Regions from separate parts of the Aliamphritea hakodatensis genome, predicted to be linked through region 2. Evidence: predicted binding sites of a transcription regulator. Region 2 holds the regulator's gene; the other holds the start of a gene.
The links. The regulator PhoB, encoded in region 2, activates phosphate uptake and scavenging genes when phosphate is short. The targets are predictions, from matches to a motif close to TGTCATANNNNTGTCANA.
Positions count from the first base shown of each region.

Region 1: the regulator PhoB is predicted to act here: its motif matches at 4,523-4,540, upstream of phbB (acetoacetyl-CoA reductase).

Region 1 covers NZ_AP025281.1:1,461,424-1,477,045, reverse strand. The annotation lists gene PCI15_RS06720 (YchJ family protein) at 34-462, shown strand; gene PCI15_RS06715 (DUF349 domain-containing protein) at 689-3,556, shown strand; gene phbB (acetoacetyl-CoA reductase) at 3,609-4,358, opposite strand; gene PCI15_RS06705 (MATE family efflux transporter) at 4,582-5,937, opposite strand; gene PCI15_RS06700 (16S rRNA (uracil(1498)-N(3))-methyltransferase) at 6,123-6,836, shown strand; gene PCI15_RS06695 (DUF4856 domain-containing protein) at 7,057-8,475, shown strand; gene PCI15_RS06690 (sterol desaturase family protein) at 8,558-9,670, shown strand; gene PCI15_RS06685 (Fe(3+) ABC transporter substrate-binding protein) at 9,789-10,820, shown strand; gene PCI15_RS06680 (ABC transporter permease) at 10,925-12,574, shown strand; gene PCI15_RS06675 (ABC transporter ATP-binding protein) at 12,630-13,697, shown strand; gene ampD (1,6-anhydro-N-acetylmuramyl-L-alanine amidase AmpD) at 13,711-14,247, opposite strand; gene nadC (carboxylating nicotinate-nucleotide diphosphorylase) at 14,440-15,291, shown strand; gene PCI15_RS06660 (hypothetical protein) at 15,365-15,622, opposite strand, start outside.
Region 2 covers NZ_AP025281.1:5,082,842-5,098,463, forward strand. The annotation lists gene phoU (phosphate signaling complex protein PhoU) at 1-121, shown strand, start outside; gene PCI15_RS23060 (hypothetical protein) at 183-464, opposite strand; gene PCI15_RS23065 (GGDEF domain-containing protein) at 786-2,303, shown strand; gene PCI15_RS23070 (DUF6500 family protein) at 2,320-2,538, opposite strand; gene PCI15_RS23075 (DUF1415 domain-containing protein) at 2,568-3,149, opposite strand; gene PCI15_RS23080 (chorismate--pyruvate lyase family protein) at 3,339-3,881, shown strand; gene ubiA (4-hydroxybenzoate octaprenyltransferase) at 3,901-4,779, shown strand; gene phoB (phosphate regulon transcriptional regulator PhoB) at 4,877-5,572, shown strand; gene phoR (phosphate regulon sensor histidine kinase PhoR) at 5,623-6,954, shown strand; gene mltA (murein transglycosylase A) at 7,024-8,160, opposite strand; gene cysZ (sulfate transporter CysZ) at 8,180-8,977, opposite strand; gene PCI15_RS23110 (hypothetical protein) at 9,001-9,225, opposite strand; gene PCI15_RS23115 (NADP-dependent oxidoreductase) at 9,473-10,408, shown strand; gene PCI15_RS23120 (hypothetical protein) at 10,473-10,904, opposite strand; gene PCI15_RS23125 (hypothetical protein) at 10,931-11,188, opposite strand; gene PCI15_RS23130 (YjaG family protein) at 11,188-11,784, opposite strand; gene PCI15_RS23135 (TRAP transporter small permease subunit) at 11,994-12,545, shown strand; gene PCI15_RS23140 (TRAP transporter large permease) at 12,545-13,924, shown strand; gene PCI15_RS23145 (hypothetical protein) at 13,944-15,134, shown strand; gene PCI15_RS23150 (hypothetical protein) at 15,270-15,622, shown strand, end outside.

The DNA.
Region 1 (15,622 bases), 1.6 Mb from region 2:
AACCAAACCGTTTGAATCGAAACAGGAATTCCCATGCTGCATGATGCCAAAGATACCACAAAGCAATGCCCGTGCGGCGCCGGAAAGCCCTTCAGCTTTTGCTGTGAACCGGCCATCAGCGGCACCAAACCGGCAACGACCGCAGAGGCCCTTATGCGGTCCCGCTATACGGCCTTTGCACTGGGCAGTGTGGACTATCTGATAGCCACGACGGCAGCAGAAAACCGGCAACCGGAAGACGCGCTTCTGATCGCCGAACAAATGCGTATGACCACCTGGACAGGATTAAAAATAATCAGCACCCATAATGGCGGGCGCGAGGATACCACAGGCACCGTGGAATTTATCGCCTATTTCGACAGTGAAGGACAGTCGGCAGCTCTCCAGGAACGTTCCCGGTTCAGACAGGAAGATAATCGCTGGTATTACATCGACGGCGATGTTGAAGTACGCAGAAGCTGACCTGCAGATTATTAAAAATAACCATTTTCCCACCTGACAGCGCCGTATCAGGCATTCCAGCTGGGTCCTGAGCACTCCCGACAGAGCAACTGCAACAAAACCCTGACTAAAAGGCGATTTTTCTCAGCTGTCAAGCCTTCCCCTGCCACCTTAAAGCCCGGTAGAATAGCCGCCCTTAGCCACAGTATCGTGTTTTTTAGCTGGCTCATTCAGGATCGGGTTGTAAATGTTTGCGAAGTTCTTTAAGCCGAAATGGCAACATAGTAAAGCTGATGTACGTATCCGTGCGATCACTAAGCTAAAAGCGAGTAATTCAGAACAGCATCAGATCCTTTCACAGCTCGCCCTGCAGGATCAGAATCCCGCTGTACGCAGTGCCGCCGTCATAAAGCTGGAAGAGCCGGAACTGCTGTGCCGTATCTCCAATATCGACACCGATCATCAGGTCAGGCATCTGGCCGCTGACCGCGCCTGCCGTGTCATTATCAAAACAGATAACTGTGATCAGCAGCAAAGCATTAACAGCATCAGGCAGTTACAGGATGACGACATCCTGACTCATATTGCACTGCACATAGATGACAGCACCGTACAACAGGTTGCAATTGAAAAAATCAGCGACCAGACCTGCCTGGGTACGATCACCCTTCAGGCCGGCCACTCACAAACCCGGCAGGCCGCGGCTGAAAAGCTTCACGAAGCAGAAATCATTGAACAGCTATCTAAAGAAATACGCAGCAAAGATAAAACAGTGCACCGCATTATCCGTAATAAATTACGGGATATCCGCGAACAACAGAAAGCCCGGGAACAGCTTTTGCAACAGCAGACAGAGCTGACATCTGCCCTGCAACAACTGTTAAATACCGGCATGTATCCTCAGTTTGAAGCCAGACTGAACGCCTATCAGCAGAACGCTGAAAAACTGTTACAGAACAACCACTCCGACGATACTGCCCGCACCTTACTGACAGAAGCTCTGAACGCCTGCCAGCAACTGCTTCAGCAGGAACAGCAAAAGCAGGCTGAACAGCAGCAGCGCGAGGCAGAAGCCCTGCAGCGCCAACAGCAGCGTGACACCTTACTTGCTGCGTTTAATGAGTTACTGAAACAGATCCGGGCGACCCTTGAAGAAACACTGCCGGACCCTGCAGAATTCACTGCCAAGCTGAATGACCTGCAAGCATCTCAGCAAACACAATCTTCGGGTGACCCTGAGTTTGCTCAGATAACCGGACAGCTAAGCAGCAAAAGCACTCAGATCCAATCCTTACTGGATGCAGTTAACCGGGCGCAGCAGAACAATGCGCAACTTACTGAGCTGCTCCAAAACGAAACGGCTGACAGCGCTGCCCTTAAACATGCTATCCAACTGATTAACTGGCCGGAAAACGAACCACAGCCTGAGGGACTCCGCACGCTGCAGAAACGTCTTGATCAGCAGAATCAGGTCAGGCAGCAGCACAAAGCAGAACGCCAGCAGGTACAGCAACAGGACCAGCAGCAGATCGACAGCTGCCTTGACCAACTTGAGCAGGCTCTCAGCGAAGGCAATACTAAAAACGCTTACCGCCTCGATAAACGGGTCACTGAACTGCTTGGCCAGCAAGCGAAGAACAGCGTTAAAAGCTGCCGCAACCGCCATGCCGGTCTGCAAAAACAGTTACAGCAACTGAAAGACTGGCAGGGCTTTGCCGTCACCCCGAAAAAAGAATCACTGTGCGAAAAAATGGAGGCACTGATTGGCAACCCAGCCGAAGCGGCGGTACTGGCTGATCATATCCGTGCCCTGCAGCAGGAATGGAAAGACCTGGATGCCACTGACCCTTACCACAGCCATGACTTGTGGAAACGCTTCAAACAGGCATCAGATCAGGCCTACGAGCCCTGCAGCCAGCATTATGCCGAACTGAAACAACAGCGCGTCAACAACCTGCAACAACGCCTTCTGCTTTGCGAGCAACTGGAAACCCTGATGGCCAATACTGACTGGGAACAGCCAGACTGGCAGGAAGTTGAGCAAATCAGCCGCACAGCAAAGCAGGAGTGGCGCCAGTACACCCCGGTTGACCGAACCCCCGGCCGGGAAGCGCAGAGCCGTTTTAACAGCACCCTCAAACAGCTGGACGGCAAAATCAAGGCTTACCGTGAAGCCAATGCTGAAGTAAAGCAGACCCTGGCGGATCAGGCTACAGCCCTGTGTGCAGCGGCCGAACAGGCCGTCGCAGAAGGCCAGCCGGAATTGCTAAATGCCCTGTTGCGTCAGGTTAAACAACTGCAACAGCAATGGCGGCAGACCGGCAACAGCTTCCACAGCGTAGAACGCAAACTGTGGCCAGCATTCCGCCTGACCTGCAACAAAGTCTACGAACTGGAAAAAAGTAACCGCAAGGCAGTTCAGTCACAGCAAACCGAGCAGGAAAAAGCCGGGCAGCTATGTGAGCAGCTGGAAGCTCTGCAGACCACGCCTGCATCCCCGTCTCAGATCAGCAATCTGCTGGAGCAGGCAGACATACTGTGCCAGAAAAACGATACGCCGGAACCGCTTCAGCAGCGATTACACGCCGCCAAAAGCAATCTGCAGCGTCAACAGGCCGATCTGGACCGCCTGCTTGAAAGTGAAACCTATCAGGCCTGGCAACGTAAAATTAACCTGTGCGAACAGCTGGAAGAAAAGTTACTGGCGGAAGAGCTGGACGACAACACCCTCGAACAACTTAACCAGGCATGGGAGCAGGGCCTGAGTCCGGATGCTCCTTTTGCTGAACTGCTGCACAATCGTTTTATCACCGGTTGTAATATTCATCAGGGTTCACAGGAATTTGACCCGGTCATCTATGCATCAGATACCGCCCTCCGGCAACTGTGCATTCAGCTGGAAATTGCCTTTAACCTCAGTTCACCGGAAGAAGACCAGGCATTACGGCTTGAATACCAGATGCAACGCTTGCAACAGGCGCTGGAAGAGAAGCACAGTTCCACCAGCCTGAAAGACCTGAAACACCTGGAAATGGAATGGCTCTGCCAGCCATTCGCCAGGCATCAGGAAGCCCTTTATCAGCGCTTTTACGGTCTCCTGCAACAGGTACTGTAACAGCCACAAAAAAACCCGCAGCTGCGGGTTTTTTTATACACCTGATACGCCCTCAGGACATATGCTGACCACCGTTAATCGAGAAGTCAGACCCTGTCACGTAACCACAGTCATCGCTGGCCAGATAGGTAACGGCTTTACCGATTTCTTCCGGCTGCCCCAGACGGCCGACCGGAATCTGCTTAACAATCTTAGCCAGTACCTCTTCCGGAATTTTGGCAACCATCGGTGTCAGTACATAACCCGGGGAGACCGTATTGACCGTCACACCTTTTGCAGCCACTTCCTGCGCCAGTGCCTTGGTAAAACCATGGATACCGGCTTTGGCAGCAGAATAGTTACACTGACCAAACTGGCCCTTCTGCGCATTCACCGATGAAATGTTAATAACCCGGCCCCAGCCGTTTTCCAGCATAGGGTTAATAACCAGGCGGGTCATATGGAACATACTGTCAAGGTTTGCAGACAGTACCTGGTTCCACTGTTCCCAGCTCATTTTACGGAACGTACCGTCACGGGTAATACCGGCATTATTCACCAGAATATCCACACTGCCGCCGGCAACCTCTTCCACCGTTCGGATACAGGCCGCACAGGACTCTTCGTCCGTTACATCACCATAAGCGACCAGAATATCGTAACCGTCCTGCTTTTGCTCTTCCTGCCAAGCCCTGGCTTTCTCGTGATTTCCGCCGGAATTGTAACCCGCAACCACCTTTACACCTGCATCCGCAAGCGCACGACAAATAGCTGTACCAATACCGCCCGTACCACCTGTAACCAGCGCAATCTTTTGTGTCATGCCCACATCCCCTTTGCATCTATATCGAGTACATTTGATCTACCGGGCTCAGTTAAGCCCAATAAGATCATATTGCTTAATCAGCAAGCTGATAATATGACTTTGGTGGACATTCCCAGCAGTGGAATATATCTCGCAAAGTCACGAATAATCTAACTGCTGTGTGTTAAGCACGTATGACAACATACCCCCATTCCCTGAGAGTTAAAACCCCTTATAGCCTTTAGGGTGAATCCGGCACCGGCTGTTTCTGCAAGCCTGCAAGGTGATTACGCACCCAGAAAAACGCCAGACCGGCGGTGACCATATTGGCTAAAACAAAGCCATAAAACATCCCTTCAAGGCCCAACAGATAATTACCGGCACAGCCTAAAGGCACATAGAGAATAAAGAGTCGGAAGATACTGATTCGCATCGCTTTGAAAGGCTGATGCAACGCATTAAAACTGGACGCGCTAAGAAAGGTAACTGCCTGAAAACCAAAGCCAATCGGGACAATCATAATCCACAGACCAATCAACTCAACAACCTGCTCTTTATCGCTGAACAGACTGCCAATACCGCTGCCAAACTGCCACAGGAACAGGTACACAACTGCCTGCCATACCAGCGCAAATTTCATCGCAGCAAGGTAGGCCTGAGATACACGTTTAATGTTCCCCCGGCCGAAATTCTGACTTAAAAAAGGCGGCAGTGTCATGGACAAAGCCAGATTAACGATCAGCGCCAGGGATTCCAGCCTGCTGCCAACCCCGAACGCTGCAACCGCCTCTGCTCCGTGTTCCGCAACCACTGCCGTCATGATCGCTGCAGCCAGCGGCGTCATCATATTAGAAAGTGCCGCCGGAAAACCGATTCGCATCACCATCAGCCAGTGTGAAACACAATTTGCCCAGGAAACAATCGTGAGCAATAACAAGCGTTTACGCAGCAACAGATTCAGCACGGCCAGAGTTGCGGTCACTCCCCAGGCCAGCACGCTGGCAATGGCAGCCCCTTCGATGCCATACGCGGGTACCGGCCCCCAGCCAAAGATAAATAACGGATCCAGCACACCGTTGAGAATGGCAGAAAAGGCCATAATTACGCCAGGTATCGTGGTATCACCGTAAGCCCGCAAAGAACTGTTAGATACCATGATAATGACGTAGAAAACCGCCCCGACAAACCACACGGACATATAAGCATCAATAAAAGGCAGCAGTGAAGAATCCGCGCCTAACAGGCGAAACAGGGGCTCAATAAACTGTGTCACTATGCTGCTGACCAGCACCATTAACAGCGTTGTCAGCAACAGATTATCCGTCGTCAGCTGTTTGGCCTGCTGATGCTCTCCGGCACCGATCAGCCTTCCGAGTGTTGCAGAGGTTCCGACACTCAGTCCGATAGACAAACTGATAACAGCAAAAGAAACAGGAAACGTAAAACCAAGCGCAGCAAGCTGACCGGTACCTAACTGACTGACAAAATAACTGTCAACCAGGTTAAACAACATCAGGCTGACAATGCCAAACACCATTGGAATAGTCATTCTGACCAGCGTGCCGGTAATATTGCCTGTCAAAAGATTCGCGCGCACAAATTGGCCTTAACAAGAAAATTTCCGCTATTCTACAGAATCCCCTGTCGTTATGGGGCTTTTCTCTGGGTTTTATTGATACAGCAGCAGTGATACTGATTTACCGCAAGTGCACTACACAAATGCCCGGCTTTGCCGCATACTCTGCGCCGCCTGACAACTCTCATCACACAGAATGCCGCACCATGAACCTGATACTGTTAACTGCCACAGACTTCAAAACAGAGAACACCGCTGTCCTTACAGACCGGCGTTTCGAGCACATCCGCAGTGTTCATCAGGCTCAGGAAGGCGATACGCTGAGAGTAGGCAAACTGAACGGTGATCTGGGGAGTGCTGTCGTCACTTCACTGTCGGAACACTCAGTGACATTACAGGTCAGTTGCACACAGTCTCCTCCGCCAGCACTGCCGCTGACACTTATTATGGCACTGCCACGTCCGAAGATGCTCAAACGTACTTTACAAAGCGTTACCAGCATGGGCGTTAAGCAGATCTATCTGATAAACGCGTACAGAGTCGACAAGAGTTACTGGTCATCCCCGGTGCTTGAAGCAGATAGCCTGAACGAACAGCTGTTACTCGGACTTGAACAATGCGTTGATACCCAACTTCCGGAAATTCACCTGCGTAAGCGCTTCAAACCCTTTGTTGAAGATGAACTTCCGGCAATCGCTGCCAATACCCGGGCCCTGGTTGCCCATCCTTACGATGCGGCCCCCTGCCCGATAGCCGACGAAATTCCAACGACCCTTGCAGTCGGACCGGAAGGCGGATTTATAAAATATGAAGTTGAAAAACTTCGTGAAGCAGGGCTTCAGGCTATGCACATCGGACCGCGGATCTTACGGGTAGAAACCGCCGTTCCCGTGCTCCTGGCCCGGCTGTTTCCCATCTGAACATGACATCCGTCAAACCGATCAGCTCAGCTTTCAGATAGACTGCTTATTCTCTGCAAATATGACCCGCATCAAACATAATCTAAATGATAATAACTATTAATTGCCCCTTGAATACGATTATGATAACTTCCTGCCATCTTAAATAAGCGTGCCTGAAGTCTGACACGGACCTCATGCACTGGATATTCACACCTGTTCAGTTAAAGGTCTTATTACCGTGAAACTTAAATCTCTCGCATTAGCAGTTACTTTCGCTACCTCTGGTATGCTTGCTTCCCAGGCAACTCTGGCTGACAGCCACAAAGTTTATGCGGACTTCCCAGTTACCGTTAAAGACTATAACGGCGATAAGAAAAGCTCTGTTTCCTACGGCGGCCAGATTGCACGTCACGCCCTGCACAACTCGCTGAAAAAACTGACAGGCAAAGGCAACGGCTCTGCCAACCCTGAGCTGGAAACTCAGATGCTGGCTTACTTTGCAGGTAAAGATGCTGGCCGTGCCATCATTGATCCAGCTTCAAAAGAAGGCTTTAAAGTTAAGCAGTCTCAGATCGATGAGCTTTCTAAAAAGAAAAATCTGGCAGGTAAAACCTACAAGGGCGCTGTAAACGGCTGGCCTGGCAACATGACCGGTGCTGAAGTTATCGAATTCATGATCAAGAAAGCTGCAGCGACTAATAAAGGCTTTGATCCGCTGACCGGCCTGGACTACACCCAGCTGATTTCCAAGTTTGCAATGGGCGCTGTCTTCTACAACCAGGCAGTTGATAACTATCTGGATGAGAAACTGGAAGCAGGTAACAAACCTAACGGTAAAGCCTACAAAGAAGGCACACCTTACACCGGTAAAGAGCACGTTTGGGATGAAGCTTTTGGCTACTTCGGTGTACCGGCACATGCCCTGACGATGGACGCTAAAACCGCTTACGCCATTGCTAAAGGTAAGAAAGACGTATTCAAAGCCGCTGATGCCAACAACGATGGCATGATCGACCTGAAAACAGAAATGACTTTTGCCCACGGTTACTATGCAGCTAATGCAGACAAAGGCGGCAAGTCTGACTACATGCATACCATCACCAAAGCATTCATTGATGGCCGTGAGCTGATCACGTCTGCAAACGGTGAAGACCTGACTGCTCAGCAGCGTGAAGCTCTTATGGGTTACGCGAAAACCATCAAAACTAACTGGGAAAAAGTCATTGCTGAAGCAGCATTTAAATATGCCGGTTCTGTTTACAAAGATGCGATCGCCCTGCAGGCAGCAGTTGAAAGCAATGCTGATATCGAAAAGCTGTACCGCAAGTACGCCAAGCACTGGGGCGAGCTGAAAGGCTTCGCTATGTCATTGCAAACCGGCGGAAAAGACCTGGGCGAAACAGCGGTTCAGCTGAACCGTCTGATCGGTTACAGCCCGGTTCTGCTGGGTAACACTCAGATTTCCGGTATCGATGCCAAAGGTAACTACCAGCAGTCTAACTCTGTATCTCTGAACGAGTACGCACTGAACATGCTGAAAGTACAGCAGCTGCTGAAAGACAAGTTCAGCCTGGTAGCCAACAACAACGATCAGTTGGCAAACCTGTCTGACCTGGCCGACAAGCTGGGTTCTGCTGACAGCGCTGAAAACGACTGATATAGCAACCTGTGTCAGTAAACAAAAAAACCGCAGACACTCTCTGCGGTTTTTTTTCAGCGCTGATTCGGCACCGGCTGACATGGATCAAACAGACATCAGCCTCTACGCCCTGAAACTGCTGACAATATCCAGACTTAAAAATATACTCGGTAAACCTTATCAGGTCAGATTCGCAGTAACCTATCCGACTCCAGGCAGTAACGTGTTCGATACTATATTTTCTGAATTTAGCAGCGATATTTACGCAAACTTTTTCGACCCACGTAAGCGTCTGTTTGTTGGGTATCTGGGCTGTGCCCTGATTATCGCTCTCGCCTGGCTGACCTTACTTAAGAAGCAAAAAATGACACATGCCTGGCGAACCTGCTTCGATAAACAGGCGTGGCTGTCCAGATCCAGTCGGGCCGACGGGCTGATTTTTATAATCAACAGGCTGTTATTTACTGTACTTGCACCCGCTTTACTCGCCAAGCTGACCATCGCCACCTTTATGTTTCAGTGGCTGCAAAGTACGGCAGGCTTCCGTCCGCTCATTCTTCTTGAGGACTGGCAGATAGCCGCCGGCTTCACCCTCTGGCTGTTTATTCTGGACGACTTTGCCCGCTTCTATCTTCACTACCTGATGCACCGCTGGCCGGTGCTCTGGGCATTTCACAAAGTACATCACAGTGCCCGTACGATGACGCCGCTGACGGTTCTGAGAACACATCCAGTTGAAGGGATTTTGTTTTCTCTGCGCAGTAGCCTTGTACAGGGTATCAGCATTGCTTTATTCGTATTCCTGTTTGCCAACCAGGTAGACCTGATTACCGTACTGGGGGCAAACGTACTGGTATTTGCGTTTAACGTAACCGGCTCCAACCTGCGCCACAGTCATGTTGCAATCCATTACTGGCAACCATTGGAACGCTGGCTGATCTCTCCGGCCCAGCACCAGATTCATCATTCCACAGCGCCACGGCATTTTGATAAAAACTTCGGGGCAGCACTGGCTGTCTGGGATCGCCTGTTCGGCTGTCTGCACTTATCAGAACCTGATACCCGGCTCAGTTTTGGCATCAGCAAAACAGAAGAGGCTAATGAGCATTCGTTAAAACAACTCTATCTGCAGCCTTTCGCTGAAGCAGCGCTTCTCATCAGGAATTCACTGCGAAAGCCCCGGATTTTTAAGACATTGATCCAGCGCAGATAAATCACTCAGCATCCGTAACGATGCTACAAATACAAACCGTTATCATTTATAATCGACTTAACTATCCGTTGGTCACCAAACAGACCAACCGCTAACCACCCACAGTAAGGTATCTTCGATGGCAAATCGTTTTGGTATTTTCGCCCTGACAGCCGGCACGTTATTTAGCTCATTCGCCCTTCCGGTACTGGCAGATTCAGATCTGGTCAATGTCTATTCAGCCCGTAAAGAAGCGCTGATCAAGCCCCTTCTGGATAAATTCGAAGCAGAAACCAACATTGTGGTAAACCTGGTCACCGGCAATGCGGATGCTCTGCTGAAACGTCTGCAGATAGAAGGTTCAGCCAGCCCGGCAGATGTTTTTATTACTGTTGATGCCGGCCGTCTGCAGCGGGCGAAAGATGCAAAAGTATTACAATCAATTACCAGCGAAACACTGGATGCTGCTATCCCTGCTCATTTGCGGGATACCGATCGCCAGTGGTATGGCCTGTCACAGCGTGCCCGGACGATCTTTTACGCAAAAGACAAAGTTGATCCTGCCCAGTTAAGCACTTATGAAGACCTGGCAGATCCTAAATGGAAAGGCAAAATCTGCTCCCGCTCTTCCAATAATGTTTACAACCAGTCGCTGGTTGCAGCGATGCTGGAAGCCAATGGCACAGAGCAAACCGAAAACTGGGCAAAAGGCTTTGTGAAAAACTTTGCCAAACCGCCTGCCGGTGGCGACACCGATCAGCTGCGGGCAGTCAATGCAGGCGTCTGTGACCTGACCCTGGCCAATACGTATTACTTCGGCCGCCTGGCCAACAGCAGCAAAGATGCAGACAAACAACTGGTTAACAATGTTGGCGTTTTCTGGGCAAACCAGGATGACCGCGGCACCCACGTTAACGTCAGTGGTGCCGGTGTAACCAAAGCCTCTAAAAACAAAGAAAACGCAATTAAACTGATTGAGTTCCTGACTTCCGCTGAATCGCAGAAGTGGTACGCCGAAGTCAACAGTGAGTACCCGGTTGTTGCAGGCAGCGATGTTTCCAGTGTACTCAGAGAATTTGGTGACTTTAAAGCGGATACTGTTGAACTCAGCAAACTGGGGGAAAACAACCGCGCAGCCGTTGAACTTATGGACCGCGCTGGCTGGAAATAAAGCCTGCCCTCCCTGCATAACGGCGCATGCCTCCAAGCGTTGCCACTCATTTTTAAGTGAAATGAGTGGCTGACGCTTTTTGTATTTTTGTAAGATTGATTTTTATGACGACGCAGACATTCAGCTCAACCGCCAGAAACATTAACTGGTTATCTGGCTCAGCCGTACTGATTGCAAGCATCCTTGCTCTCCCGGTACTGGTGATCTGCGCATTCCTGTTCGCAGGCTCTGTCGATGTCTGGAGTCATCTGTTCAGCACAGTACTGGGCGATTACGTAGGCAACTCGCTGGCGTTGCTGATTGGCGTCAGCGTCGGCGTTTTATTGCTGGGGGTCCCTCCTGCCTGGCTGACCAGCGTTTGTGACTTTCCCGGCCGCAAAATATTCACCTGGGCGCTACTGCTACCGCTGGCAGTGCCCGCCTATATCATTGCCTACACCTATACCGGACTACTGGATTTTGCCGGCCCCGTACAGAGCCTGATCAGGAACATCACCGGGCTTGGCTACGGTGAATATTACTTCTTCGAAATCCGCTCACTGGGCGGTGCCACCGTCATGTTATCTCTGGTGCTGTACCCGTACGTGTATCTGCTGAGCAGAGCGGCTTTCCTCGAGCAGTCAAGCAGTGCCCTTGAAGTCAGCAGAACCCTTGGATACAGCCGCCAGAAAGCCTTTTTCAAACTGGCTCTGCCACTTGCCCGCCCGGCAATCATTGCCGGCCTGACGCTGGCGTTAATGGAAACCCTCGCCGATTACGGCACCGTGCAGTATTTCGGTGTAGCCACCTTCACAACCGGTATTTTCCGCACATTCTATGGCTTGGGTGACTCGGCAGCCGCAGCACAGCTGGCGGCAATGCTACTGGGTTTTGTGGTACTGCTCATCCTGCTGGAAAAATATTCCAGAAGGCAGATTAAATACCATGCGAATAACGAGCAGAGAAAACAACCTAAGCTGGTTCAACTCTCTGGCATGCAGGCGACATCGGCTTTCTTTGTATGCCTGCTCCCGGTTTTATTTGGCTTCCTGCTACCCGGCGGAGTACTGCTCAACTGGGCCATAACACAGGCTGAATTTAATCCTCAGGATTTTATCGAACTTGCCTGGAATTCATTTACGCTGGCATCGGCAGCAGCCGTTCTGGCGGTGTGTCTGGCACTCATTCTGGCTTATGCCAGACGTATGAATGATCACAAACGTGTCCGGACATCGGTTATGGTCGCCGGCATGGGTTACGCGCTGCCCGGCACCATTATCGCCATCGGCATTCTTATTCCGATGGCATGGCTGGATCACCAACTGATCAACCTGTCTTCAGAATGGTTTGGCTTTAACCCCGGGCTGATCTTCTCAGGCACGTTATTCGCTCTATTATTTGCATATATGGTCCGCTTTCTGGCAGTCTCACTGGGGTCAATTCAAACCGGGCTGGATAAGATAAAACCCAGTGTTGACAGCGCAGGTCGCTCGCTGGGCTGTACTCCGACTCAGGTATTAAAGCGCATTCACGTACCACTGATGCGCAGCTCGGTCTTAACTGCGCTGTTGATTGTGTTCGTTGATGTACTCAAAGAACTCCCGGCAACACTGATACTGCGGCCATTCAACTTTAATACACTGGCCGTCAGGGCATTTGAACTGGCCTCTGATGAACGCCTCATTGATGCAGCCCCTGCTTCACTGATGATTGTCGCTGTCGGGCTGTTACCGGTAATATTACTGAGCCGTTCTATTGCCCGGGGAAAAGAATAATGCCTGCACTGAAAACCTCATCTGCTGTCATGCAGTCTGTTGTAAAGAGATGACTATGAACGCCCAGGGAACTTCACTGACATATCAGCTTGAACTGAAAGAGCTTGAGCTTGCCTATGGCAACAAGACCGTTGTGCATAATGCCAGCTTACAGTTAGCGGCCGGACAGATTGGCTGCCTGCTCGGCCCCAGCGGCTGCGGTAAGTCCACCCTTTTGCGGGCGATAGCTGGCTTTGAAAAACCGGTTAAAGGCAGCATCAGCACGGTCAGCAATACGATTTCTGATGTAAACGGTGTTCTGCCACCGGAGCAACGTAATATCGGCATGGTTTTTCAGGACGTTGCGTTATTCCCACACCTTACTGTTGCAGATAACATCCGTTTTGGTATCCGTCATCTGGACTCAGATCAACAGCAGCAGCGTATCAGCGAACTGCTCATGCTCGTTGGTTTACCGGAATATGCAGCACGCTATCCCCATGAATTATCCGGCGGTCAGCAGCAGCGCATCGCACTGGCAAGAGCACTGGCACCAAAACCTGACTTACTGCTGATGGACGAGCCCTTTTCCGGGCTGGATGCCAAGCTCCGTGAAACCCTGGTTCCTGAAGTCCGCCGTATTCTCAAGCAGGAAGGTATCAGTGCACTGGTTGTCAGCCATGACCAGTCAGAAGCCTTTTCGATCGCTGACTTAATCGGTGTTATGAACGAAGGTGAAATCCACCAGTGGGATCTGGCTAAGACAGTCTACCAGAGCCCTGCGACACCTTTTGTCGCGCAATTCGTTGGTCAGGGCAATCTGATCGATGCTACGGTCTCATGCGAACACTGTGTCGATACCGTACTGGGTAAAATCCGCAGCCCTGCCCCGCACTCACTGACGCCCGGCGAGCATGTAAAGCTGCTGGTCCGCCAGTATAACGTTCAGCAAAATCACGAAAGCCCTTATGCGGCTCAGCTACTGAAGAAAACCTTCCGCGGCGCTTATCACCAGTATCAGTTAGAACTCGAATCAGGTGAACACCTTATCTGTGCAGTACCGGCCAACGTTGAACACCAGCCCGGCGACAGCGTCCACCTCCAGCTGGATATCCGAAATCCGGTGTTATTCACAACGGACTAAATCACAGATCTTGCTAGAGAGCCTTGAAATACTGCCAGTTAAATGCGGCTCCGGGGTCAGTTTTCCGCCCCGGCGCAATATCTGAATGACCGGTAACCGCCTGCGCAGATAAGCCCGGGTAATACCCCTGTAAAGCTTTATGCACCTCCGACAGCCTCTGATACTGAATCAGGGTATAGGGCACATCGTCACAACCTTCCAGCTCAATTCCCACGGAAAAATCATTACAGGCCTCACGCCCCTGATATTCAGAAATACCCGCGTGCCAGGCCCGTTTATCAAATGACACAAACTGTACCATTCTGCCTGAGCGTTCAATCAGCAGATGTGCCGACACCTGCAGATGACAAATCTCAGCAAAGTAAGGATGTTTCCCGGCATTCAGCTTATTACAGAAAAATGCCTCCACATTACCGCCACCAAACTCACCCGGGGGCAAGCTGATGTTATGTACGACCAGTAAGTCAGGGGAGATATCTGCAGGCCGGTCATTCTGATTCGGGGATTCACAGATATCAGCATTCACTAACCAGCCATCAACAATTTTCATAAATAACCGCTCTTCCTCACACATTGAAACGCCACTGTGGTCTTACAAAGAAAAACTCAGGGTGCATATATTAACCGACTGAATTAGAATATCGCGCCATAAATTGCAGCCATTCTACCTTGTTCGCAGCTTTTGAAGCTATCAGATACAGAATGGCCGTACTGTTAAATAACAGCTTAAAACGAGAGACGCATGACTCAATCACCATTACTCGCAGACCTGCATTCAACTGTCGCAAATGCGCTGGCAGAGGATATTGGTGACGGAGATATTACCGCTCACCTCATCCCGGAAGATCAAACGGCTAAAGCACGGGTGATCTGTCGGGAAGATGCCGTTATTTGCGGCACCGCCTGGGTAACAGAAGTCTACCGACAGGTTGACGAGCGTATGCAACTGAACTGGAAAGTTGCTGACGGTGACCGGGTGAGTGCTGATCAGACACTATTTGAGATTGAAGGGCCTGCCCGCTCAATGCTGACCGCCGAACGGGCTGCACTTAACTTCCTGCAGACCCTATCAGGAACGGCAACCATCAGCGCGCATTACGCATCGCTGGTTGCCGCTACAGGCGTTAAACTGCTTGATACCCGCAAGACCATTCCCGGCCTGCGTAACGCCCAGAAATACGCGGTAAGCTGCGGTGGTGGCTTTAACCACCGTATCGGCCTGTATGACGCCTTCCTGATTAAAGAAAACCACATCATGGCCTGTGGTTCTATCGCAGACGCCGTCGCTACCGCTAAATACAACGAACCCGGCAAACCGGTAGAAGTGGAAGTGGAAAACCTGGACGAATTTCAGCAGGCACTGGATGCCGGTGCCGATACCGTCATGCTGGACAACTTCAGCCTGGAAAACATGCGCACAGCTGTTGCCAGGAACACCGAACTGGGTAAACCTTTAAAGCTGGAAGCATCCGGCGGCATTAACGATCAGACCTTACTGCCAATCGCAGAAACCGGTGTTGATTACATTTCTATCGGCCTGCTGACAAAAGACTGCCGGGCGATCGATCTGTCGATGCGGTTCATTTCAGAATAAAAAAGAAGTTTACGTGTTATTCAGGACCGGATAACACGTACTTTAAGCGCTGGCTTCAAACCCGGAAACAATCTCAGCGGCGACAATCAGCCCCGCCGATCAGCTTCCAGTCATCATTTTGCTGAATTTTTTCGATATCATAAACTTCGACAGCTGTGCGGTTTACATCAAACTTCCACAGTATCTTACAGATATCTTTCGCTCCGGCGGTAATAACAGCCTCATCAACAGCCCGCATACCGACAGCAAGAATATCACCGTCCGCCCACCACACCGGTGTTGCCGGATACCTTTCAGACTCCAGCGCTAATGCCGCTTCCACGGAAGCACG
Region 2 (15,622 bases):
TGATCACACCCGCAATATGGCTGAACACCTGATCTATCTGGTCAGTGGCACAGATGTGCGCCACAGCAGCCTCAGCGATATCAAGAAAACCGTGCGTCAGCACGAATCAGATGACAGTTAAGACCGGTCACCGGCCACAAAAAAGGCAGCCACGGGCTGCCTTTTTGATATCTGTTCGGCGCTTAACTTTTTTCGATCTGTAACAGGATCCGGCCATTATTCTTCGGTTCAGCCCGCATAATATAGCCCTCTGCCTGATAGTGTCCGTAATTCTTCAGACCCTGCATAACATCTTCCGGAACTGAGCCGCCACACCAGCCCTGCACCATGGCCTTCATGTAGCCAAGAAATAATGCATCCAGCTCCCAAAGGTCGCCCTGCATATCACAGGTAGCAATGCCCTTCTTCTCTGTCGCTCTCCGGTTCTGTTTACCGGTCGCCTTCCCTCTGCGTTCGATCAGCACAGTCTCTTTCCTTCCCCTGTTTAGTTGTCAGACAGGTACAACTCACGTCCTGTTTTCCGGCATTCCCACGCCGGGTCTGTGTGCAAAAATTAATTCTAGCTCAATACTTCCGTATCTTGTAGTACGTTTATATTGATAAACAAAAATAGACCTGCAGCCGCCTTAAAAGACGTTTTCAGAATATAATTTTTAGTCACCGGATAGTATTAAGTCTGTGAAAAAACTGGATTTTCTGCCACTCAGCCGATATAGAATACTATTGAATACTATTATTGGTATTCCAGGGACGGCAATCTATCAATCTGAACGGCAGGAATTCCCATGGCTGACTATATCGTTTACGGCGACTTAAATTGCCCTTTCAGCTATGCGTTACATGAGTTACTCAGCAGCCATAATCTGCTGAACAAAGTGGAATGGCGGCTGGTCGAACACACTACCGATATCAGCAGCTATGCCAGCGCCACAGAAAGTATGTCGGAAATTGCCAGCGACATCTTTGATATCCGTAACCGTATTCCTGACATCTCCATCACCCTGCCCCCCAACCGCAGCGACAGTTACTTTCCCAGCCTCTGTGTCATCGCCGTTGGCAAGACGGCCCCGGCCAGCCTGCCCTGCTTTCGGCAGGCCCTGTACCGTAACCTGTGGATCGAAGGTAAAGACATCTCCGACTCACCGGTCATCTTCAACGCGCTGGAAAGTTGTGACCTGACCACCGAAATCGAAGCGGACGAAACCTGTGAAGCCATCCTGCATGACTGGCAGGCACAATGGGAAGCCGGTAATTTTGGCATGCGCACCCCGGCCATACAAAGCAGTGACGGCCGGCGTATGGTGGGGCTGCAAAACTATAAAAACATCATTGAGTTCTTTCAGGGGCAAAGCGTCAGCAGCCCGGAAAATCAGCCAACATCCCGGCACAAAGAACGCCAGACAATCGCCGTCTTCGGAGAAGACGCCTGTCACAAACTGTGGAACGTACTCTCCATCCTGCGGGACAACTACAACCTGCTGTTGCCGCAGTCCTGGCCGGCGCTCAAAGAACAACTGGTATCCCCGGAACAGTGCCCTGATCTGGTCCTCATCCATCAGCCGGTGCAGGACAACAGTCTGGCCGAACGCTGTCTGGAACTGAATCATTACCTGCGGGAAAAACAGATTCCACTGGCCTGTATCGGACCGGAGCTGGACGACACACTGGAAGCCTCACTGTACGATGCCGGTACCGCTGACTACCTGCTGGAACACCGCAATCCGGCGATCATTCAGGCCCGTATCGGCATTCTCCTGCAGCTGAAACGCTCCCATGACCTGCTGGCCCGCGCGGCCAGCATCGACAACCTGACCCAGGTATACAACCGCCGCGAATTTGAACGCACCCTGGAAATGGAATGGCGTCGCAGCCAGCGCTCCAAACAGAGCCTGTCGCTGATCCTGCTGGATATTGATTACTTCAAAGCCTACAACGACCACTACGGCCACCTGAACGGCGATAACTGCCTGCGTCAGGTCGCCAAAGCCATTAAGGACTCTGCACGGCGGGTACAGGATATTGTCAGCCGCTATGGTGGCGAAGAATTTTGCATCCTGCTGCCGGAAACCGATCTGGCCGGTGCACAGAAACTGGCGGAAAATATCCGCGATAATATCAACCGGCTGGAAATCCCCCACACCGGAGATGTGGCTGACAAAGTCACCGCCAGCCTTGGGATATCCACCCTGATTCCGGCCAATGGCAGTTCACCGCGGGCGCTCATCGAACAGGCGGATCAGGCCTTATATAAGGCCAAGTCAGCGGGCCGTAATCAGGTGATGATTTTTAATCAGCGCCGCTGATCCGGCCTGCGGGCTGTCAAAGCCCTTGCATAACCATTGCCCTGACTTTGTGGGCTTTTTCAAAATGATCCAGCTGATGCCGCTCAATCCACCAGGTGGCGGCTTCCATCAGCAGTGCCGGATCATCATTTTTGTTCGCAAAAAACGCATAGAATGACAGCCCCACATCCGGCCCCTTCGCGGCGATTTTTTTATCGCAAACGGTAATGATTTTTTGCCTCAGCACTTCACGCATTACCTGCACCCTCCCTGTCCAGATGTCCGTTAGCTGTCTGCATAATCCGCAAACGGTGGAAAACGCTTAATCAGCCCCTCACGGCCCAGTTTTTCCAGCCGCTGAATATTCCGCTCCGGAATTTCCTCAGGATTCTTAAAATGAGTTAACGCCCGGCTCATCTGAGCCTCACGGATAATATGAAAGGTGGGGTACGGTGCCCGGTTCGTCCAGTGACTGATATCCTCCGCCGGGACACCGCCGAACAGATAACCGGGATGGAAGCTGGCCAGTTGCAGCACGCCTTCCAGCTCGGCCCTTTCCAGCAGGATTTCGAACTCGGTCAGCGTATCCAGATAATCGTAAAAATCCGCCAGCATGTAAGGCGCAATCAGCAACGTTGTGGAAATGTCTTTTTCATCCGCCTGCATCAGCCTGTCCAGCTCCTGCAGATAATCCGCCGTGAGGGCTTTTTCATCCTTCGCCTCAGAGACAAAAAAACGCAGGCTCTGATCTTTCAGGACAGGTGCTGCAAACGGGCATAAGTTCAGCCCCACAACCATACTGCGAACCCAGTCTTCGGTGAGCTGGCGCACCTCTTCAGGAGAGGCATTAAGATTCTGTGTATTCATAGCACGCATGTTACCCAAAGGGGCTGACAAGCCCAATCCCCGGGGCAAAAAATCCTGCGCCAGCGCAACGAAAAATCCGGGGCTCCGTGATCAAGTCTATGATTCCCCGGGGTAAGTGATAACATAGCGGCTGTTTTAAAAGTGCGTCATCGCTTTACGCCTGTGGAACAATATCTTTGAGATTTTGCCGTGCCGATACCTTCAGCCCTGAATGACAACAGCTTCGATGTTCGCTGGTACACCCTGCGGCGTCCCGCCAGTACCGACGCACCCTTGTGCTGGCGTAAATGGCTGCTGGATCCGGGCTCTTTAACCCAGCGGCTGATCAGTGCCAGCCAGGGTGATTTTCGTGTCGAAGTTATCCGTCAGGGCTGGCATCATCCGACCCGTTCAGAAGCCAAAGCACTGGGGATGCGCCCCCGTCAGCTGGCGGTCATCCGGGAAGTACAGCTAATCGGCAACGGCCAGCCCTGGGTATTCGCCCGTTCAGTCATCCCGGCGACAACCCTCACCGGCAAGCAGCGGGAACTTAACTTTGTGGGCAGCCGTTCGCTGGGCAGTATACTGTTCCGTGATCCGACCATGCGCCGGGGTCCATTACAGATCAGCCGCCTGAAAATCCGCGATGGCGGATCTGCGTGGGCGCGCCGGTCACTGTTTTACCTGAGCGAAAAACCCCTGCTGGTATCGGAAGTTTTTCTGCCGGCATTACTTGATGCAAAACACCTCTGAGAGCACAGACCTGACCCTTATGAGCAGACAACTTTTCAGCAGAGACCGCCTTGAAGCCTACGGACAGCTGATGCGGGTGGAAAAACCCATCGGTATCTATCTGCTGCTGTGGCCGGCACTCTGGGCCCTGTGGATCGCTGCTGAAGGCGTCCCCAGCCTGCACTTACTGGTGATTTTCTGCCTGGGCACCTTTCTGATGCGCTCCGCAGGCTGTGTGATCAATGACTTTGCGGACCGCAAAGTTGATGGCCATGTAAAACGCACGGCCCAACGCCCTATTCCCGCCGGAAGAGCCACCGCCAAAGAAGCGCTGATACTGTTTTTTGTCCTCATCGGTCTGGCCTTTATTCTGGTGCTGTTTACCAATACGCAAACCATCCTGCTGTCGTTCGGCGGTGCGTTTCTCGCCGCCTGCTACCCCTTTATGAAGCGCTACACCCATCTGCCTCAGATTGTTCTGGGCATGGCCTTTGCCTGGGCGGTGCCGATGGCCTTCAGCGCAACCGGTGAAGCGGTCCCCGCCCACGCTTGGCTGATTTATACCGCCACGGTGCTGTGGACCACCGCCTACGATACCAAATACGCCATGGTAGACCGGGACGACGACCTTAAAATCGGCATTAAATCCACCGCTATTCTGTTCGGCGATGCGGACAAACTGATTGTCGGTATGCTGCAGGCGCTGACCCTGCTCACCTTTATTTTGCTTGGTAATCAGCTGGATATGGGTAAGTACTTCTACCTCAGCCTGCTGGTCATGGCAGGCTGTTTTATCTGGCAACAGTGGCTGATCCGCCACCGCCAGCGCGAAGCCTGCTTCCGGGCGTTTCTCAATAATCACTACGCAGGCATGGCGCTGTTTATCGGCATTGCCCTGGATTATTGGCTAATCTCCTGATAATTCCTGTTACATAAGCAAAATTTGTCATATTTCTGTAACAGTTTAATAATCTAATATGCTCGTCTAAAGAATTGTCTAAAGAAGGTGATCGAGCATGTCATCCAATAAACGAATTCTGATCGTCGACGATGAAGCCCCAATCAGGGAAATGATTGCGGTTGCATTAGAAATGGCCGGTTACGAATGTATGGAAGCAGAGTCTGCCCAGGCAGCCCACAGCATTGTTCTGGATGAAAAGCCGGACATGGTATTGCTGGACTGGATGATGCCCGGCATCAGCGGCGTAGAATTCGCCCGCCGGTTACGTAAAGATGAAGTGACCGCCGACATCCCGATCATCATGCTGACCGCCAAAGGTGATGAAGACCATAAAATCAAAGGCCTGGAATCAGGCATTGATGATTACATCACCAAGCCATTCTCACCCCGTGAACTGGTTGCCCGGCTGAAAACCGTATTGCGCCGTGCCACACCTAAAGGCATTGAAGAGCCGATTACCGTTGATAATCTGACACTGGACCCTGTGTCTCACCGGGTCAGCGCCGAACTCAAGCCACTGGAACTGGGGCCAACCGAGTTTCGCCTGTTACAGTTTTTCATGACCCATCAGGACCGCGCCTACTCCCGCAGCCAGTTACTGGATATGGTCTGGGGTGGCAATGTATACGTTGAAGAACGTACCGTCGACGTCCATATCCGGCGGTTACGTAAAGCGCTGGGAGCGCGCCACGAATATCTGATTCAGACCGTTCGCGGCACCGGTTACCGGTTCTCATCGCAAGTTGCTTAAGCCGAAGTTTCCGCGCTAAGCTGCCATAGACATCACCCGGAACCGACAGAATGTACAACCGTAATCATTCCATTTCTGGCAGTTTATTTTTGACCGCGATGGCCGGCACCGTTGTGGGGCTGGTGATCGGTTATCCCGGCTGGACCCTCGCCGTGTTTCTGCTCGGCTGGGCGGTCCTCCAGGTCAGGGAATTTACCCGCCTGCAGGAATGGCTCACCAAAGGCGACCGTTCCGATGTCCCGGAAAGCAAAGGCCACTGGGGAGAACTGTTTGATGAACTGGCCCGGGACCAGAAACGCAATCAGTCCCGCAATCAGTCACTGCGTAATATCATTACCCGCTTTCAGCAATCCTCAGCGGCGCTGGGAGACGGCATTGTCATCATCGACCGGGACAACAACCTTGAATGGTGGAACCGCTCTGCTGACCGCCTTCTGGGCTTAAAAGTACAGACCGACCGTGGCCGTTCCGTGATGAACCTGCTGCGCGACCCGCGTTTTATCCGCTATTACCGCAAAGAAAATTACGACGAACCGCTGCAATTACCATCTCCGGTCGACAGCCTGGTCGCGCTGGAATACCAGCTCACCAAGTTTGGCTACGGCGACCGCATACTGGTGGCCAGAGACATTACCCGGATTAACCAGCTGGAACAGACCCGCCAGGACTTTGTTGCCAATGCCTCCCATGAACTGCGCACTCCGTTAACGGTTATTCGCGGTTATCTGGAAACCTATCTGGATCAGGATTTACCTGCGCCGTTGCGCCGCGGCCTGAATCAGATGGCCAAGCAATCAAAACGCATGGAAAATCTGGTCTCCGGCCTGTTGCTGTTGTCACGTCTGGAAGCCAGCCCGCATATCTCCGACGAACTGCCAGTCCCGGTACAGTCAATGATTCGCAAGATCACCGACGATGCCCACAGCCTCGGCAAGGACAAGAATCATCAGATTAAACTGGATGTGGACCCGGACTTCAGCCTGCTGGGGCAGGAATCAGAAATCTACAGCGCATTTTCCAATCTGGTCTTTAATGCCGTGCGCTACACACCGGCGGAAGGCACGATTACCATCCGCTGGTGGGTGGATAAAAACGGTGCGCACTTTGCCGTTAAAGACAATGGCCCCGGCATCGACAGCATTCATATCGACCGGTTATCTGAACGTTTCTACCGTGTAGACGAAAGCCGTTCATCGGACAGCGGCGGCACCGGACTGGGGCTGGCCATCGTTAAACACGTGCTGAACCGTCACGGCGGCAAACTGGCCATCAAGAGTACCCTGGGCAAAGGCAGCACCTTCAGCTGTCACTTCCCTAAAGAGCTGATTAACAAGGTAAAACATCCGGCAGTTGAAGAACTGGACGAGTTGGATGACGACTGACATACACTCTGCAATCTTAGAAGCATAAAAAAACCTGCCGATGGGCAGGTTTTTTATGCTCAGTACTCTTTACTGCGGCTTAGGCAGTAAGGCGAATAACTCACCGCTTTGCTTCATATGGCCCGCCAGCTGTTTCGCCCGCTCACCCCGGCCAAAAAACACATCCGCCCGCACCGGGCCCTTAATCGCCCCGCCGGTATCCTGTGCCAGTACCAGACGCTGATAGGCAGAATCATCAAACAGCGTGGTATTCAGCCACAGAGGCGTGCCCAGCGGGATAATCTTGCGATCAACCGCCACACTGCGTTCATTGGTCAGCGGCACGTTCAGCGAGCCGCGGGGGCCGCTCTCAACCGTGTCTGACAAGTAAAAGAACACATAGCTGGGGTTCTGGTTTTTCAGCCAGTCAGCCCGCTCAGGGTGCGCCTCAAGCCAGCGGTTAATGGTATCCAGCGAGATATCCTCTTTAGCAATCTCACCGGTCTCGATCAGCACCCGGCCAATGGGCTTATAAGCATGACCATTCTGATCTTTATAGCCAACGGCCACCAGCTCACCGGTATCCAGCTGCACCACACCTGAGCCCTGAATGTGCAGGAAGAACGCCGCATTGGGATCATCCACCCAGAGCAATTCCTGACCGGCCAGCGGCTGATCCGGGCCGTCAATCTCTGCCCGGCTGTAATATGGCATCACCTGATCACCGATCACCCGGCCACGGCAGCGGGCCGCGCGGTCAGCACAGCTTTGCACCTGAATACCCAGCATGTCCGCCGGCTTGCGGTACAGGGGATAGGAATACCGTTCCGAACGTTGCAGGCTGCCATGCAACAACGGCGTGTAATAGCCGGTGATCAGGCCATCTTTACGGCCTTCCGTGCCATTGATCCGGTACACCTGAAAATGGCTTTCAAAAAATGCCCGGGCCTGACGGTGATCCGGCGTCCCCAACTGATCAGCGGCGCGACAGATCCGTTGCCAGTCCGCCGATTTCTTACGCAGCTTCTGACACTGGGCCAGCAACCCCGGCCAGACATCCGCCTGCTGATCCTGCTGCCAGCCGTCCAGCGAATTCCAACTGACAGCGTCACCGATACCGGCCTCTTTCGGCGCAAAGCTGCACCCGGCGAGCGCCGCCACTGCCACGACAGTGGTCAGGCGCATACCCTGCTTAATACGGTTTACCCAACCAACGCTTACTGCCATCGGTATTACCTTTAAAAAATTAGTCACGGGTCAGACGCGGCTCCGCGCCTGAGGAAATATTTCGGCCAGGCGCTGCCGGTTCACTGGCATACTCTTCCACCCAGTAAATCGTCGCACCAATTACCGCTGCCGGCATGATCAGAAGGTTCACCAGCGGAATCATCATGCCAATGGAGACCAAACCACCAAAGCCCATCGACGTTAAACGCTTTTGCTTCAGCGCAACACGCATATCGGTGAAGCTGACCTTGTTATTGTCCATCGGATAGTCACAGTACTGAATGGCCATCATCCAGCAACCGAACAGGAACCACAGAATCGGCGCAGCCAGGCCAACCACCGGAATCAGAGCAATCACAAATATCAACAGGAAGCGCGGCAGATAATACACCAGTTTGGAAATTTCCCGGCCGACCGCCTGAGGCACCATGGCAATCATTTCCTTCCAGCCGGTATCCGTCACGGTTGCGCCTCTCAGGCGTTGTTCAACCTTCTCCGACAAAATGCCGTTAAAAGGGGCCGCTATAATGTTAGCAACCACGCTGAAACTGAAATACACAATCACCAGAACTGAGCCGGCCACCAGAGGCCAGAGCAGATAGCGCAAAAAATCCAGCCATGCCCAGTCGGGCAACATGCTGGAGAGCAGATAATCAATCCAGACACTCATCTGATCAAACAATAGCCAGATCGCCCCGGCAAACAGAAAAATATTGATCAGTAACGGTACCAGCACAAAATGCCGGATACCTTTTTCCGGTAACATACTCAAACCGCGCAAAAAATACCCTGCGCCACGGAAAGGATTGCCCTTCATTCATCTGCCTCTGATTGGATCGGTCATGCGATAAAATAGTTAAAGAAGCGTACCAAGACCGCCGCCACCATCATAGATAAACCGACCCGGTTTATAATAAATTCCCGCTTACTGAATTCGATCGTCGCCTGCCAGAACACCAGTATCGACTTAAAATCGCCGCTGCGCAGCACATACATGCCAAGCGACACCAGAAATACCACGATGCCTGCCAGCATCAATATCTGTTCAGCAATTACCAGATACATTAAGACCTCCACGGCACACAGCCGTTCCTGTAACGATGTAATTAAGTGAAGTAATTTCTCCGCCCACCCGAGTATATCTGATGACTGAGCAGGGCTAACTTAACCAAACGTCTCGGTTCTCTCCTTGCGCCAGCGGAATCCCTGAAGCGGTCACTGGTCTAAACTGTATGTTTATGGAACGATATGTTTACAGAACGGTTTATGGGACTATCCTGTTCATTCAACTCAGACGCCAACGGAGCACATTATGCAGGCATTTGTTATTCATCAGTTCGGCGGTCCGGAAGTATTACAGTACCAGCCCTTACCGGTACCTGAACTCAAACCCGGTGAAGTACTGGTAAAGACAGCCGCTGCAGGGATCAACCCGATTGACTGGAAAACCTGCTCAGGTGGCGGAGCAAGCGCATTTATCGGTAATTTACCCTTCGTGCCAGGCTGGGAATTCTCCGGCGCCATTGTCAATGGCAACGGCACACGGTGGCAGGCAGACGACCGGGTCTTCGGTATGATCCGCTTCCCAGAACCTGCCGGCTGTTATGCCGAATACATTGCCGTACCGGCCGACCAGATCGCCCGGGTGCCTGATATTGTCGAGCTCGAGGAAGCCGGTGGCCTGGCCACCGCCAGCCTGACTGCATGGCAGGCACTGTTTGACAAAGGCCAGCTGAAAGCCGGCCAGTGTGTACTGATACTGGGCGCCGCCGGAGGTGTCGGACATTTAGCCGTGCAACTGGCGAAGTGGGCCGGGGCACATGTGCTGGGTACCGCCTCTATGCATAACCATGAATTTCTGGGCGATTTAGGCGTTGACCGGGTCATCGATTACCAACATAAGCGGGTGCCGGAACACGCCAAAGACATTGACCTGATCATTGACTGTGTCGGCGGGGAGAGCGGCATTGAAGCCCTTGAATGCCTGAAGCCGGATGGCAGACTGGTCACCCTGCCGTCAGTCACAAAAGACATCGTCGCCGCTGCCGGCCAGGCCCAGAACCGCCATGTTGAGGCGATCAGAGTTATGCCAGATGCCGCCCAGCTGGAACAGATCATCGCCCTCTACGCCGATGATATTCTGCGCCTGCAGCTCAATGACAGCTACCGGCCCGATCAGTTGGAGGAAGCCTTCGAGCTGAGCGCAACCGGCCATGTATGCGGGAAACTGATTCTCAGCTTCGCCTGAATAGCTGGCATAAAAAAACCGCGCCAGGCGCGGTTTTTTTATGCCAGGACAAACCTTTAACGGCTTAACTGCTACACAGCTGCTGCTTCTGGCGCATCAGTAACCGGCAACCGGAACCGTTAATGCCTGCTGCCAGACAACTGTCTTTCATCCAGGCTTTATCATCTTCACTGGGGTCTTCAGCAAACGCTGGCACATTATCACAGAAACCTTCACTTGGAAGGCTGGTTTGCCAGCAGGCTTTCAGCAGAATCCCGTTATTCACGGTGCACTTATATTCTGAATCCTGACACTGATCGAAAGATGCCAGTGCGGCCTCAAAGCAGCCCTGCTGATCCGTGCCGCTTCCCAGAGACGTCCCCTGTTGCTGGAATGCCTGCTGCTCCTGCTGACTTGCACGGTTCCATTCTTCCAGCCACTGCGGCCCCGCCAGCCAGGCCCACAGCAACCCGGCAATACTGATCAGCAGAATGCCCAGCCAGATTTTCTTAGCCATTGATTATCCTTTCCACTGCACGCCCCTCAGCGGGCCCGTACATAAAGACCATATAAACAGCAAGCAAGCCCTAACACTGACAGTAGCATCACCGAATTCACCAGCACCGGGTTACGCTGCCCAAAGGGTACAAATGCCTGTTCAGTTTCGCTGCATGACTGCGCATAAGGGTCAAATGACAATCCCTGCGCCTGACAATCCCGCATAACGCCCAGGTCCTGCCAGAACAGCGCCATCAGCACCACGCCGGGTAAAATCAGTAACGCCAACCCCAGTTTCAGCATCAGTCGTCGCTCACACCGATATTACTGACACCTTCGTTAGCCGCCAGTTCGCGCAGTTCAGCAATGAATTTGGCATTTGGCTGCTTCACACTGTTAATACGGCGCACCACTTCTTCCTGGAACGCTTCTTCCTGCAACATCATGTCGTGGTTACTGATCAGCCGCAGGACTTCTTCATCAGATAACTGCGCTTCGGCAGTCACTTCCACAAAGGTTGCCACACATTCCAGCGACAGATTGCCGATATTTGCCGCTTCCGCCCGGCTGTTATCCAGTAAACAGCTGACACAGGAAAATAATGCCACCATGGCATCCAGTGCCGGCGATGCACCGTACATATCGAACTCATCCAAATCCGGCATATTGTCTTCAATATTGCTCAGCTGAACTTCAAAGTTCATTTTTGCACCGGTGTTCCCCAGATGGTTCCAGACACCGTCGAGAATCTGCCGCACCTGCTGCCGGTCACCAAACTCCAGCAACCGGGAAAACAATGCAAAATTCGGATACATACGTTCAGTCAGCGCAACCGAAAAGGCCGTCAGTTGCCACCCATCCAGGGCCTTGATCTCTTTTTCCAGCATCCACTGTGACATAGCAGAATTCTCTTTGGTTTAAAGTGCTCTATTGTACGGGTATTGGTAGATTTTGCAGCTTTTCAGCTGCAAAACTGTGACTTTTCCCGCCTCTGAAAGGGAAATTTACCCGCCAGCGCCAAACTGTTGTTTTAATAACCAAGATGCTTAATATTATTCGGTTTTTTCTTGTTATACTGACCGGTAAATTTTCCAAAAGACGCGCTCCTATGAAAAGTAACTTCATGGTTAAAGCCATTAACTGTCTCGACGGTCTGAGTGAATGCATTGGCCGTTCTATTTCCTGGCTGACGCTGGCCATGGTGATTGTCACCTTCATTGTTGTTGTCATGCGGTATGTGTTCGAAGTGGGCAACATCCAGCTACAGGAATCGGTCATTTACATGCACAGTTTTGTGTTCCTGCTCGCCGCCGGATACACCCTGAAACATGACGGCCATGTACGGGTGGATATTTTCTACCGGCCGCTGGGTGAACGCGGTAAAGCCATCATCAACATCATTGGCACCCTGTTTCTGTTATTCCCGGTTGCCGGATTTATTTTGTGGATCTCCTGGGACTATGTCGCCTTCTCCTGGAAAAATCTGGAAGGCTCGCAGGAAGCCGGTGGTATAGAGGCCCTCTTTATCCTCAAAACCTGCCTCATTGTCATGCCTGTACTGATGCTCCTGCAGGGGCTGGCAGAACTGTTACGTAATCTGCTAGTGCTGACCGGCGACGGCCACCTGTTAAAAACTGATGACCTGGAGCACCCGTTATGATCACTGAATTACTGCCGCTGCTGTTATTTCTGGGCGCAATTATTGTCCTGCTGCTGGGCTATTCAGTGGCCTTTTCTCTGGCGGGCACAGGTCTGATTTTTGCCGCCATCGGTATTATGACCGGCACTTTTGAACCCCAGTTTCTGGAGGCCGTGCCAAACCGTATTTTCGGCATCATGAACAACACAGTACTGATTGCAGTGCCCCTGTTTGTCTTTATGGGCGTCATGCTGGAACGCTCTAAAATTGCTGAAGATCTGTTGGATACCATGGCAGCACTGTTCGGCCCGCTGCGGGGCGGCCTGGGTATTTCAGTGACCGTCGTCGGTATGTTACTGGCCGCCAGTACCGGCATTGTCGGGGCAACCGTGGTTACCATGGGCCTGTTATCCCTGCCAACCATGCTGCGCCGGGGTTATGACCCGGGTGTTGCCACCGGCACCATCTGTGCGTCCGGTACGCTGGGGCAGATCATCCCGCCATCCATCGTACTGGTGTTACTGGGTGATGTAATTTCATCTGCGTATCAGCAATCCCAGCTGGACCGGGGGATCTTCTCACCGGAAACCGTCACCGTCGGCGATCTGTTTCTGGGGGCCCTGATTCCGGGTCTGATGCTGGTCGGTGCCTATATTCTCTATCTGGTGGGTAAGGCCATTTTTCAGCCGGACACGGTGCCAGCTATCCCGGAAGAAGAGCGTACCGCAATGGATAACATGCTCCAGCGAGTATGTTCTGCCCTGTTACCGCCGGTTTTACTGGTCGGGCTGGTGCTGGGCTCCATTCTGGCGGGCTGGGCAACGCCGACAGAAGCCGCATCGGTGGGTGCAGTGGGCGCCATTCTGCTGGCCCTGATGCGCCGCTGTCTGACGCTGGAGATTCTGAAAGAAGTCATGCAGACCACCACCCAGGTCAGCTCCATGGTATTTATTATTCTGGTAGGTGCCTCAATCTTCTCGCTGGTCTTCCGCGGCTACGGCGGTGACGATCTGGTACGGGAATTTCTGACAGATCTGCCCGGTGGCGTATTCGGCGCGGTCCTGCTGGTGATGCTGGTCATCTTCCTGCTCGGCTTCTTCCTGGACTTCATTGAAATCACCTTCGTTGTGGTGCCAATTGTTGCGCCGATTCTGCTGTCGATGGGGCTGGACCCGATCTGGCTGGGCATTATGATCGCCATCAACCTGCAGACTTCGTTCCTGACGCCGCCGTTCGGGTTTGCCCTGTTCTATCTTCGCGGGGTCGCACCGGCCAGCATCACGACGATGCAGATTTACCGGGGCGTTATCCCGTTTATACTGATTCAGTTACTGGCACTGATCGCCATCGCGCAGTGGCCGGCACTGGCAACCTGGTTACCGACACTGGTTTACGGATAAAACATCTGAGGGAAAAAGAATGACGGCTAAAGCAACCGGAATTTGCATGCTGACCAGCCTGTTTATCAGTCTGACAGCACACGGATCGGATACCGACGCCTGCATAAGCAGCTTCGCAGCCGGCCAGCTGGAACAGGCCCGGCAGCAGTGCGAACCACTGGCAGATCAGGGCTTTCCTGAGGCCAACTTCATCATGGCCCGGATTACTACCGACACACAGCCAGTGGATTACCCCAAAGCGATCTACTGGCTGCAACGGGCCACAGAGCTGGAGCATGCAGAAGCAGCTTACAACCTTGGCATTGCCTATCAGACCGGCACCGGTATCACCAAAGACCTGCCTCTGGCCATCAAGACCTACCAGCAGTCCGCCTCACTGGGCAACGCAAAAGCCCAGCGAAATTTAGGACTGATGTACAGCGCCGGTATCGGCACCGCACAGAACTACCCGAAAGCCTTTGAATATTTCACCGCATCGGCCGGTGCCGGTGAAGCCGCCAGCCAGTACAATCTGGGCATTATGTACCTGCAGGGCACCGGCACTGCACCAAATCCCGGACTGGCACAGGAATGGCTGACCCGCGCTGCCGAAAACGGCGACAGTAACGCACAGATGACCCTTGGCGTAATGTTACAGGACTCAGACCTGGATGCCAGCCTGCTGTGGTATAACCGGGCAGCGGAACAGAACAACCCTTATGCTCTGTATAACCTGGCCATTCTCTACTGGCAAGATGAACGGTTAGAGCAAGATCTGAAGCAGGCCACTTATTTTGCCCGGCAGGCTGAACAGCAGGGCCACAGCAAAGGCACTGAGTTGCTGGCACAGATCAACCGTCAGACCACACTTACCTCCCCGTCTCTTGCCTCTGAGGAGACAGCCACTGTAGCGACCACAGCGGGTGACAAAGGCCTGCGTGATACAGACTGGGTCATGCAGCAGCCTAAGCGTGAATATTTTGCCCAACTGACCCAGCTGAAAACCCGGCAGGAAATCGAACCTTACCTGCGGCAGCATAACCTCACCGGGCTGGTTGATTACTTCCCGGTTAAAACAAAATTAGGAGAAGTCTACATTATCCTTTTCCGGGACAGCTTCGACGGTGTCGTCACCACCCGGACAGGGATGAAAGGCAAGGTGCCTGATAAAATCAGCAAAAATGCCTGGATACGTACCTTTGAATCACTGCAAAACGGCATAAAACAATAAACACTGACTATTTGCCGGGGTATAATGCCCCGGTAACTAATCTGCCGGGACGCAATCTAGTTCACGTCCTGCAGCATTCTCACCTGACTGCTTTCTCTGCAGGCCCAATACACCGGTTTCTGGAGTAGCACGCTGATGCGTCTGATTACATCTGTCATAGCTGCAATAACCCTGCTCCCAGCGCTGTGTCTGGCGGCGACGCAGCCTGCTCAGGAAGCCTGCCGGGAAGCCTTTCAGACCAATATGGTTGCAGCAGCACTGGCTGCCTGTGAACCACTGGCCGAACAGGGTGACGGCGAAGCGGCTTTTCTTGCTGCCCGTACCTACAGCCTCCATTTTGATGACTTCCAGAGCCAGGCAAACGCCCTGAAATGGCTGCAAGTTGCCCGTCAGGCCGGGCTGCCCGAAGCGGGCTATTATCTGGGCCTGGCGTACCAGCACGGGCAGGGAACCTATATCGACCTGGATAAGGCCATCGGTGCTTACCG